3 regions of the Arthrobacter sp. Sr33 genome follow, and region 2 is predicted to be linked to each of the others. Evidence: riboswitches for the same ligand, from Rfam matches in the RefSeq annotation. Region 2 holds a riboswitch; each other region holds the start of a gene.
The links. A riboswitch is a leader RNA that binds a small molecule or an ion and turns the genes downstream of it on or off. The one in region 2 is predicted to bind thiamine pyrophosphate.

Region 1: linked by a shared signal. The riboswitch ahead of thiO (glycine oxidase ThiO) and the one ahead of ACX80T_RS06275 (ECF transporter S component) in region 2 are both predicted to bind thiamine pyrophosphate.
Region 3: linked by a shared signal. The riboswitch ahead of thiC (phosphomethylpyrimidine synthase ThiC) and the one ahead of ACX80T_RS06275 (ECF transporter S component) in region 2 are both predicted to bind thiamine pyrophosphate.

Annotation. Positions count from the first base shown of each region.
Region 1 is NZ_JBTNDD010000006.1:208,198-211,466, forward strand. It holds gene ACX80T_RS10350 (thiazole synthase) at 1-668, opposite strand, end outside; gene thiS (sulfur carrier protein ThiS) at 673-909, opposite strand; gene thiO (glycine oxidase ThiO) at 906-2,165, opposite strand; TPP riboswitch at 2,157-2,291, opposite strand; gene thiE (thiamine phosphate synthase) at 2,303-3,037, shown strand.
Region 2 is NZ_JBTNDD010000003.1:249,853-253,121, reverse strand. It holds gene ACX80T_RS06295 (Na+/H+ antiporter subunit E) at 1-88, shown strand, start outside; gene ACX80T_RS06290 (monovalent cation/H+ antiporter complex subunit F) at 85-342, shown strand; gene mnhG (monovalent cation/H(+) antiporter subunit G) at 346-741, shown strand; gene ACX80T_RS06280 (DUF4235 domain-containing protein) at 749-1,009, opposite strand; TPP riboswitch at 1,147-1,264, shown strand; gene ACX80T_RS06275 (ECF transporter S component) at 1,333-1,950, shown strand; gene ACX80T_RS06270 (ABC transporter ATP-binding protein) at 1,956-3,269, shown strand, end outside.
Region 3 is NZ_JBTNDD010000006.1:211,873-215,141, reverse strand. It holds gene ACX80T_RS10385 (class I SAM-dependent methyltransferase) at 1-241, opposite strand, end outside; gene thiD (bifunctional hydroxymethylpyrimidine kinase/phosphomethylpyrimidine kinase) at 412-1,305, opposite strand; gene ACX80T_RS10375 (thiamine phosphate synthase) at 1,293-1,508, opposite strand; TPP riboswitch at 1,833-1,942, shown strand; gene thiC (phosphomethylpyrimidine synthase ThiC) at 1,945-3,269, shown strand, end outside.

The sequences.
Region 1 (3,269 bases), on a different contig from region 2:
GCTGTCGCCATTATTATCGGGTTCTGTGCTCTGGTGACTGCTGTGGCGAGCAGGACCGCGTCGCAGCCCAGTTCCATTGCCAGTGCGGCGTCGGAGGCTGTGCCGATCCCGGCGTCTAAAACTATCGGAACTGTTGCCCTTGAGGCGATTAGTTCGATGTTGTGGGGGTTTAGGATACCCAGCCCCGTCCCAATAGGGGACCCCAGGGGCATAACGGCTGTAGCTCCGAGTTGTTCTAGTCGTCGGGCCAGGATGGGATCGTCGTTGGTGTATGCGAAGACCTTGAAGCCTTTCGAGACCAGTGTTTCGGTGGCCTGGATGAGTTCCAGCGCATCGGGTAGCAAGGTTTGTTCATCGGCGATTACTTCAAGTTTTATCCAGTCCGTTGCCAGTGCCTCCCGCGCCAGTTCAGCGGTCATGACCGCTTCGCGGGCAGTGAAACATCCTGCCGTGTTCGGTAATATCCGGATCCCTTGCTCGTTGAGTAATTCGAACAAGGACCCACCCGTCTCGGGGTTGTACCTTCGCAGCGCCACGGTTGTCAGTTCCGTTCCCGATGCTGCCAGGGCCGCCCCCAAGCCTTCCAGGCTTGGGGCTCCCCCGGTTCCCATGATCAGCCGGGAGCTAAGCGTAACCCCGTCGATCGTTAACGCGTCGTTGTCAGTCAATGTTTTATCCTCCCTGGACGGCGGTAAGAATTTCGATGTCGTCACCGTTCTGGATGGTTACCTCAACCCAACGGGTGCGGGGTACGAGCTCAGCGTTGACTGCAACGGCTACACCCAACTGTTTTTTATCGATTGGTTGCCCGGCATCGGTCAACTCACGGCCGGTCAGCTCGGTGATTAGGTGCTTGAGGGTGGAAACCGAAACGGTATTCCGGGGTTGTCCGTTCAATGTGAAGTTCATAGGGCAATCCTTACTTCATCAGGAAAACTGTTATGACGGGAAGCATGAGGACGGGACGCTTCGGCGAAGTGCCGGGGGTTACTGAACCGGTCGGGTCGGAATCGCTCGATGTCGATCTCCGGTATGTTTTGGCTGATCAGGTCCACGCAGAGGCGGGCGGTGATCGGTGCCAGCAGCACCCCGTGCCGGAAGAAACCGGTAGCGACCACAAGTCCACGCACATCGGAGCCGTCCGGGTCCCTGCACCGGCCAAGCAGGGGAGCGTTGTCCGGGGTCCCCGGTCGGGAGCGGCAGAGGGCTTCGAGCAGTTCGAGTTCCGCGACTGCCGGGATCAGCGTCTGAGCATCCCGGAGTAGTTCGTAGACACCTCCCGCGGAAAGCCCCGCGGACCCGTTTTCCCGTTGAGTGGCACCTATCACCACCGTTCCATCCTGCCGGGGCACCACATATATGGACGACCCGCGGACCAACCCGCGGACCGTGGAGGTTATGAGCGGTCTAAGGTGTTCGGGTACGCGCAGGCGGAGAATGTCCCCGTACACCGGACGTAACGGTAGCCGCAGCCCTGTCGGCAGGCGATCAATGTTTACCGCACCGAGCCCGTTAGCCAGGATGATCTCATCAGCATCAATCCGCTCTCCGTTCTCCAGCAACACACCGGTCACAGCAACACGGTCAGTAGCATCGTCATGGATAAGTGCGGAAACCGAAACGGGCACCGTGCGCGCGGTCGTCTGTTTGGCTAGTGCTGCTTGGAGGGCAACGGCCATAGCCCGCGGATCAACCTGATGATCCTCGGGAACCAGGAACGCTCCTGAAAGCTGCGGGCCGAGCAGCGGCTCCAGACGCCTCGCCTGACTAGTGGTGAGTGCTTCCACCTGAAGTCCAAGACTTGACTGGACAGAGCGCAGGTCGGTCAGGGCCTGCCGATCCGCCGCATCGACACCGGCGACCAGGGTTTGCCTGCGCTGGTAGCCGGTTCCAATCCCGGAGGCGGCCTCCAGCTCCGTGATGAAGTCTCGGTATGCCCGGGCCGAGGGCAGCGTCAGGTCCAGCAAGGATTCTTCCTGATAATGGAACTCACTGACCGGGGCCAGCATCCCCGCCGCAGCATGGGTAGCTCCGGAAGCGGGCGCGGGATCAATCAGCGTGACCTGGTGGCCGCGACGGCTGGCCTCCCAGCCGATGGCCAATCCGATGATCCCGCCACCGACAATGACGGTGTGCGCGAGGCGGTCCGGGTTATGAATAGTCATCAGAGTCCTTCCTACGCCGGGCTTAACCGGTTCAGGTTCGTACGGTCGGCGTCGAACGCCCTCTCAGCCCTACCGACCGCGAGTGTAGGAACACTGGCGGAAGATCGGGCTCCCGTGGAGCTATTAGTCTAAGGCGTATGGCCTTTATTTCAGATGTTTTCCCTCTCCCGCCGGCTCTGAACGACGGTGACACGGCGTCAACGGTCAGTACGGCAGACCTGCACCGGCAACAGTTCGCATCAGCGCAGTTGTACCTGTGCACGGATTCACGAAAGGAAAGGGGCGACTTCGCGGAGTTCGTCGACGCCGCCTATGCCGGTGGTGTGGATATCATCCAGCTTCGCGACAAAAAGATCGACGCAGTCGAAGAACTCGCCTGTCTCGTGGCTCTGCGTACGGCAGCGGATCGACACGGCAAACTCTTTTCCGCCAATGACAGGGCAGACATAGCCCGACTCAGCGGCGCACCGGTCTTCCACATAGGACAAAAAGATCTGCCAGTACCTGACGCCCGGCATCTATTGGGCCCCGAACCGATCATCGGTTTATCCTGCCATTCCCCGGCCCAAGTCGCCGCTGCCATGACCACAAGTGGGCTGGATTACTTCTGTACCGGCCCTGTCTGGGCTACACCCACGAAACCTGGCCGTGCTCCCTCCGGGCTTGAATTGGTGCGTTACACAGCAGCACGTTCGGCCGAGACCTCGTCCCCACGGGCTTGGTTTGCCATTGGAGGAATCGATCACACCACCATTGGCCAGGTCGTCGAAGCCGGGGCCCGCCGGGTTGTTGTCGTACGAGCCATCACAGAAGCCGACGACCCATCCTCCGCCGCCAGGTCCCTCAAATCAGCCCTCCCAGCGCCCACCTAACCTTTCCACGTGTCAGGGCCAATCAACTTTTACCTTGCTGCATAAGTGACACACCATTGATGAAACAGTCCCAAGCTGTGGCTCGGGTGGCGGGGTAGTTCATCCCTTGGATGCAAAACGGAACTTATATCAAAGGACCAACAAATTCGGAGGCGCAGGGCCACTACAAGTACCGCAAACGTCCTATCTCCGTGACCCGCCTGCGCAGGCAACGGATGATCCCATGGCTACT
Region 2 (3,269 bases):
GGGAACCCGGGATGATCTGGCGCTGCTGCAGACTGAGGTCCGGTTCGATCAGGAGAACGAAGAGCGTGAGGAGGGGATCCGGAAATGACGAGCGCCGTAATTATTGTGGGACTGTTGCTCGGATTCGCCGCCCTGTGCGCTTTGTATCGGATTGCGCGAGGCCCCTCGATCCTGGACCGGGTGCTCGCGATCGATGTGCTGCTCGCCATCATTGGTGGAGCGCTGGCCGTGGACATGGCAGTGAACCGGCACCTGGACAATATTGTGCTTCTGGTCGGGATTTCGGTGATCGGATTCATTGGATCCGTGACCGTCGCCCGGTTCGTCACGGACAGGAAGTAGGGCATGAGCGAGACTCTCATTGACGTGGTGACAGCCGTTCTCATGATCGGAGGGGCACTGATGTCGGTTGCTGCCGGCGTCGGCCTGCTCCGTTTCCCTGACCTCCTCACCCGGATGCACGCGGCAACCAAACCTCAGGTGCTGGGACTGCTGCTGTTCCTTCTGGCCATGGGCTTACAGATGCGCAGCTGGGTGTTGATCCCGGTCCTGCTGGTGTGCTGGATTTTCATGCTCCTCACCGTCCCCGTCTCAGCCCACATGGTGGGCCGGGCGGGATACCGCACCAAACACCTGCGGCGAGACCTGCTCAGCATGGATGAACTTGACGAGGTGGTGGAGAACGCCGCCAACAAGAGGGCGCCCGGCCGGAATCCGACCGAGCGCCCCGATGAGACGTAAATAGGACCTACGTCAGGTCGCGGGACTTCGCGAACCGGTTGGCTGCCCGCTGCGTGGTGCGGTTGGTGAGGACCTGCAGGACGGCGCGCACGGCACCGGAGATCAGCGCGAACGCGAGGGCGGAACGGAGGCTGTTTTCGAGCCCGTCCTCGTCCTTCGGTGAGGCTTTGCCGGTGGTCTTGTGCCAGATGAAATCCACGACCTTGGCTCCGGCGATGCCCGCGCCAAGGCTCAGTGCTACGCCCAGCAGTTTCATAAGCTGATTCATGGTGTCTCCTTCGATGGTGGCTCTTTTCTCAAGCCTAGCGTTTTCCTGTTGAGGTGAGACGCACCAGCACAGCCGGGAGCCCGCCGCCGGCCACCGTGGTGGGTACGAACCTCTCAGGTGTAGAGTTGAAATTGCTAAACATACGACAGGGGAGCGCCGTCCATCCAGATGGACGGGCGCTGAGAGTGCGGCCTACCGCAGACCCTCGAACCTGATCCGGCTAGTACCGGCGAAGGGAGTCGAGTATCTCAGGGTGCCCGGCCGGTGGCACCCGCCATGGGCCCGGATACCCTCCCCTCCTGTACCTCAGGAGGTAAATTCACATGGCTTCATCAACTGCACCAACTCAAAACACGTCGACGCTGCGCGCCCGATATCAATGGCGGGTGGTCGACATTGTCGTTGCCTCGGTGGTGGCGGTCGCCGTCGGGGTGGTGTTCTTCGCATGGTCGGCCGGCTACACGGGCATCGCTGCCTTGACCGGAGCGTTCCCGCCGTTGGCCGGTCTCTACACAGGTGGCTGGCTGATCGCGGGGGTACTTGGCGGTCTGATCATCAGGAAACCCGGAGCAGCCATCTACTGCGAAGTGCTGGCTGCAGCGGTTTCAGCGCTGCTGGGCACCCAGTTCGGGTTGACCACGTTGCTCTCCGGAGCCATTCAGGGCGTCGGGGCCGAGCTCATCTTCCTCTTGTTCCTGTACCGCAGGTGGAACCTCGGGGTGGCTTTGCTCGCCGGGCTTGGCGCGGGCCTGGCCCTCTCGATCAGCGAGAACATCCTGTACAACGCCCTCTGGGCCTTCGAATGGCAACTGATGTACGTGGTGTTCGCCTCGATCTCGGGCGTGATTATCGCTGGCCTGGTGTCGTGGCTGGCGGTCCGTGCCCTGGCCAAGACGGGGGTGCTGTCGGCTTTCGCCTCCGGACGAACGGCTGACGTCTAACCGGTATGGCTGACCACGGAAATACGCCGTCGGCCGTCAGCATCAGCGCGCAAGGCTGGAGCTGGCGGCACGCCGGCCGGAAAACCCCGGCGGTCCGGGACGTTGACCTGACAGTAGCGCCCGGAGAACGGGTGCTGCTGCTCGGCGCGTCAGGGTCCGGGAAGTCGACCCTGCTGCACGGGTTGGCTGGTGTCCTCGGCGATGAGGGGCAGGGCGAACAGCACGGTTCCCTCACCCTCGACGGGCGGCCTCCCGGTGAGGTGCGCGGTCGCGCGGGGCTGGTGCTTCAGGACCCGGACTCTCAGATTGTGCTGGCCCGGGTCGGTGACGAGGTGGCCTTCGGCGCCGAGAACCAGGCCGTACCGCGCGACCAGATCTGGCAGCGGGTTCGGCGGGCGCTCGACGACGTGGGGCTTGAGGTGCCGTTGGATCGGTCCACCAGTGCGTTGTCCGGCGGCCAGAAGCAACGCCTGGCGTTGGCGGCGGTGCTGGCGATGCAACCCGGGCTCCTGCTGCTTGACGAACCGACCGCCAATCTCGACCCGGCCGGTGTGCTGGAGGTAAGGGACGCCGTCGGGCGGGTCCTGGACCGCACCGGCGCCACCCTTGTGGTGGTAGAGCATCGGGTGGCGGTGTGGGCCGATGTGGTGGATCGGGTGGTGGTGCTGGCGGCCGACGGCGGGATCCTCGCCGACGGCCCCCCAGGCACGGTGCTGACCGACGCGTCGACCCGGGCCCGGCTGGCGGCGGCGGGGGTGTGGCTCCCCGGTCATCAACCGTCGGTTCCCACGCAGCTATCCTCACCGGGGGAGGAGCTGCTTACTGCCAGGGGACTATCAGTGGCGCGGGCCAAACGGGGACCGGCGGTGCTCGACGGCGTCGACGTCGCCCTCACCGCCGGCTCATCCCTGGGCATCGTGGGCCCCAACGGTGGCGGAAAATCGACGCTTGCGCTGACCCTGGCCGGGTTGTTGCCGGCGCGGCGCGGCCAGTTGGAGGCCGCACCGGCCCTCTCCCGCGGAGCCGGGAGTAGCCCGCACGCCTGGAAATCAGCGCAACTGGTGACCAGGATTGGGACGGTGTTCCAGGAACCCGAGCACCAGTTCCTCACCAACCGGGTAATCGACGAGCTGGAATTTGGTCCGCGGCGGCTAGGGGGTACTGACGAGGCGGCGGTCCGGCGGCGGGTGGATCCCATCGCCGAGCGGTTGAGACTGACCTCCCTGCTGCAGGCAAACCCCTTCACCCTGTCCGGCGGTGAAAAGCGGCGGCTTTCGGTGGCGACCATGCTGGCAACAGACCCGGACATCCTGGTCCTG
Region 3 (3,269 bases), on a different contig from region 2:
CATCGAAAATGTCCTCGGCCACATCCAGAACCGCCCGAGTCGGATCAATGCCGTAAGCCCTGTGCCCGCTCTGACGCAGTGCGTTAGCTGCCGATCCGATGCCGCACCCTATATCGAGGATCCGACTGTTGCGGTGGGCCAGCATGTCTATAAACCGTGCGTCGACCTCGAAATCCGTACCCTTTCCCACAAGCTGGCGCATCTTGTCTGCGTAAGCATCGAGGTCAGCACTTGGGATCATGAAACCCATGGTTGGGTCCCCGGGTAGGAGTCCAGCTGGCATGAGCCCTCGTCGGTAGTCCGGTGGCACCTACGGATGGCACCGAATCATCTATTGCCCGTTCTCGCCGGGATTCTCGTATTCATCGGCGGACTTATTGGGCCCGAAACCGATAGGACACGCCCTCTTCCTTAAGGCGTGCTGCTGTCCTGTTTGTGCTGCAGGGTATGGGCCGCGGCCCATAGCTGGTGGAAGTGGTTGATAGGCCCGTTGCCGTGTCCTACCTGTAATTCGTCGGCGTGGATGAGTGTGTCCTGCAACCAGTTCTTCGCCTGGCGGACGGCATCGGCCCAATCACCGGTGCGTGCCATGACGGTAGCGACGGCGGAGGACAGGGAACACCCGGTTCCGTGAGTGTTTTTGGTTGTAACCCGAGGGTGGATGAATTCCACGACGCTTTCGCTGGCACGACCTATCCGACCGGTGACATCGACGAGTGCGTCGGGACTGGATTCTGTTGACAGGTGGCCGCCTTTGACGAGCACGATTGTTCCCGATGCTGTGGACAGCTTCTTGCCCTGTTCGATAGCTGCAGGCCAATCCTCGGCCTTTGGTTCATCCACCAGGACCGCGAGTTCGGGAAGATTAGGGGTGACCAGATCCGCTTGGCTCACCAACTCCCGTAACGCGGTTTCGGCGTCGGCAGCCAGGAGCCTGTCCCCGCTGCTGGCTACCATGACGGGATCCAGTACTACCAGCGGCGGGTGCACTTGGCGGAGCCAGTCCCGGACGACGGTGATGGTTCCCGCATCTGTCAGCATGCCGATTTTCACGGCGTCGATAGTGACGTCATCGCTGACCGCTTCGAGCTGTTCAATCAGGAAATGTGCCGGCGGCGTGTGAACGGAACGGACACCGAGGGTGTTCTGTGCCAAGAGGGACGTGACGACCGCCATTCCGTACCCGCCCATGGCGGCGATGCTTTTCAGGTCGGCCTGGATCCCGGCACCACCGGTCGGGTCTGTTCCGGCGATGCTGAGGACCCGCGGTATGCGGTGCAGCGTTGAAGCTTCTAGTAACACCATTCCTCCTTAAGCGATTCGGCTGCGGTCCGGGGATCGTCGATTGCGCAGACCGCTGAAACAACGGCCGCCCCGGCGGCACCGGCATCACGCAATGAACGTACGTCAACGCGGCTGATACCCCCGATAGCGACGCAGGGCGATGTGCTTGACTGCCACCCTAGCCTTTCAGCATCCCGTTCGTAGAACAGAGCCAGGGTCCCCAACGGATGCGGTTAGGAACAGCCCTTTTGCAGGGTGTCTGTCTCCGAAGGGTTAAGCCTAGGCAGCAGCGAGACTACGGTCACTTCCGGTAGAACGGGAGCTTGGGCATCTACTAGGCAAACAGGGCGAATGAAAGCATTGTTGGCCGCAGGAACCTGTCCGGGTAATACCGGGAAAGGATGCGTTTGATGCTCGGATTATCTACGGCCATCGTTATCACTCATTGCTCCCACAAGTTGCCCGTTCGAATCGATTTATTCGAGTTTGTTCATTGTGTTGGGGCCGGACCGCAGGTCCCACTTTTCTGGGTAGGGGTGTTAGGGTCGTTTTATCCACACGGGTGCCCTGTTGCAGGGGCTGAGATCGGGCTGAGGCAGTCCGCGACCGTTGAACCTGTCCGGGTAATGCCGGCGAAGGAAGTAGGAACCTTTGAGTGCTATGAATTCACAGTCCCTTTCGTATGTTCACGATTCCGAGCATGGGCTGGCTGTACCGGTCACGGAAATCGCCCTCGAAAACTCACCGGGCAACCGTCCTAACGAACCACTTCGCGTCTACCGCACCGCCGGTCCGGGCAGTGATCCGGTGGTGGGCCTGCCGCCGCTGAGGCGGCCCTGGATTGACGGCCGGGACGACGTCGAGCAGTATCAGGGGCGCGAACGGAACCTGTTCGACGACGGCAAGTCGGCGGTCCGCCGCGGCCGTGCCAGCCAGGAATGGAAGGGTGTGCAGCCCATCCCGCTGCGCTCCCGCGACAGGAAGATCGTTACGCAAATGCACTACGCGCGTCACGGGGTCATCACCGAGGAGATGCGGTTTGTCGCGTTACGCGAAAATTGCGACGTCGAACTGGTCCGCTCCGAAGTCGCAGCCGGGCGCGCGATCATCCCCAACAACATCAATCACCCCGAATCGGAGCCGATGATTATCGGCAAGGCCTTCCTCGTGAAGATCAACGCCAATATCGGCAATTCGGCGGTCACCAGTTCCATCGCCGAAGAAGTCAGCAAAATGCAGTGGGCAACCCAGTGGGGCGCAGACACCGTCATGGACCTTTCAACAGGAGATGACATTCACACCACCCGTGAGTGGCTCATCCGCAACTCCCCGGTGCCCATTGGCACCGTACCCATCTACCAAGCACTGGAGAAAGTGAACGGCGAGGCTAACGACCTGACCTGGGAAATCTTCCGCGACACTGTTATTGAGCAGTGCGAGCAGGGCGTGGACTACATGACCATCCACGCCGGAGTGCTGCTGCGCTACGTTCCACTCACCGCCGAGCGCGTCACTGGCATCGTCTCCCGGGGTGGATCGATCATGGCCGGGTGGTGCCTAGCTCACCATCAAGAAAACTTCCTGTACACGCACTTCGATGAACTGTGTGAGATTTTCGCCCGGTACGACGTCGCCTTCTCACTCGGTGATGGGCTGCGACCCGGGTCCATCGCGGACGCCAATGATGCCGCGCAGTTCGCCGAACTGGACACCCTTGCCGAGCTAACGAAACGGGCCTGGGCGTACGACGTCCAGGTCATGGTGGAGGGACCTGGCCACATCCCCTTCCACCTGGTCCGGGAGAACGTGGAAAGGCAGCAGGAATTGTGCAACGGGGCCCCCTTCTACACCCTCGGCCCGCTCGTCACCGACATCGCGCCAGGTTACGACCACATCACGTCGGCAATTGGGGCGACCGAAATCGCCCGGTACGGCACCGCCATGCTCTGTTACGTGACGCCGAAGGAACACCTCGGCCTGCCCAA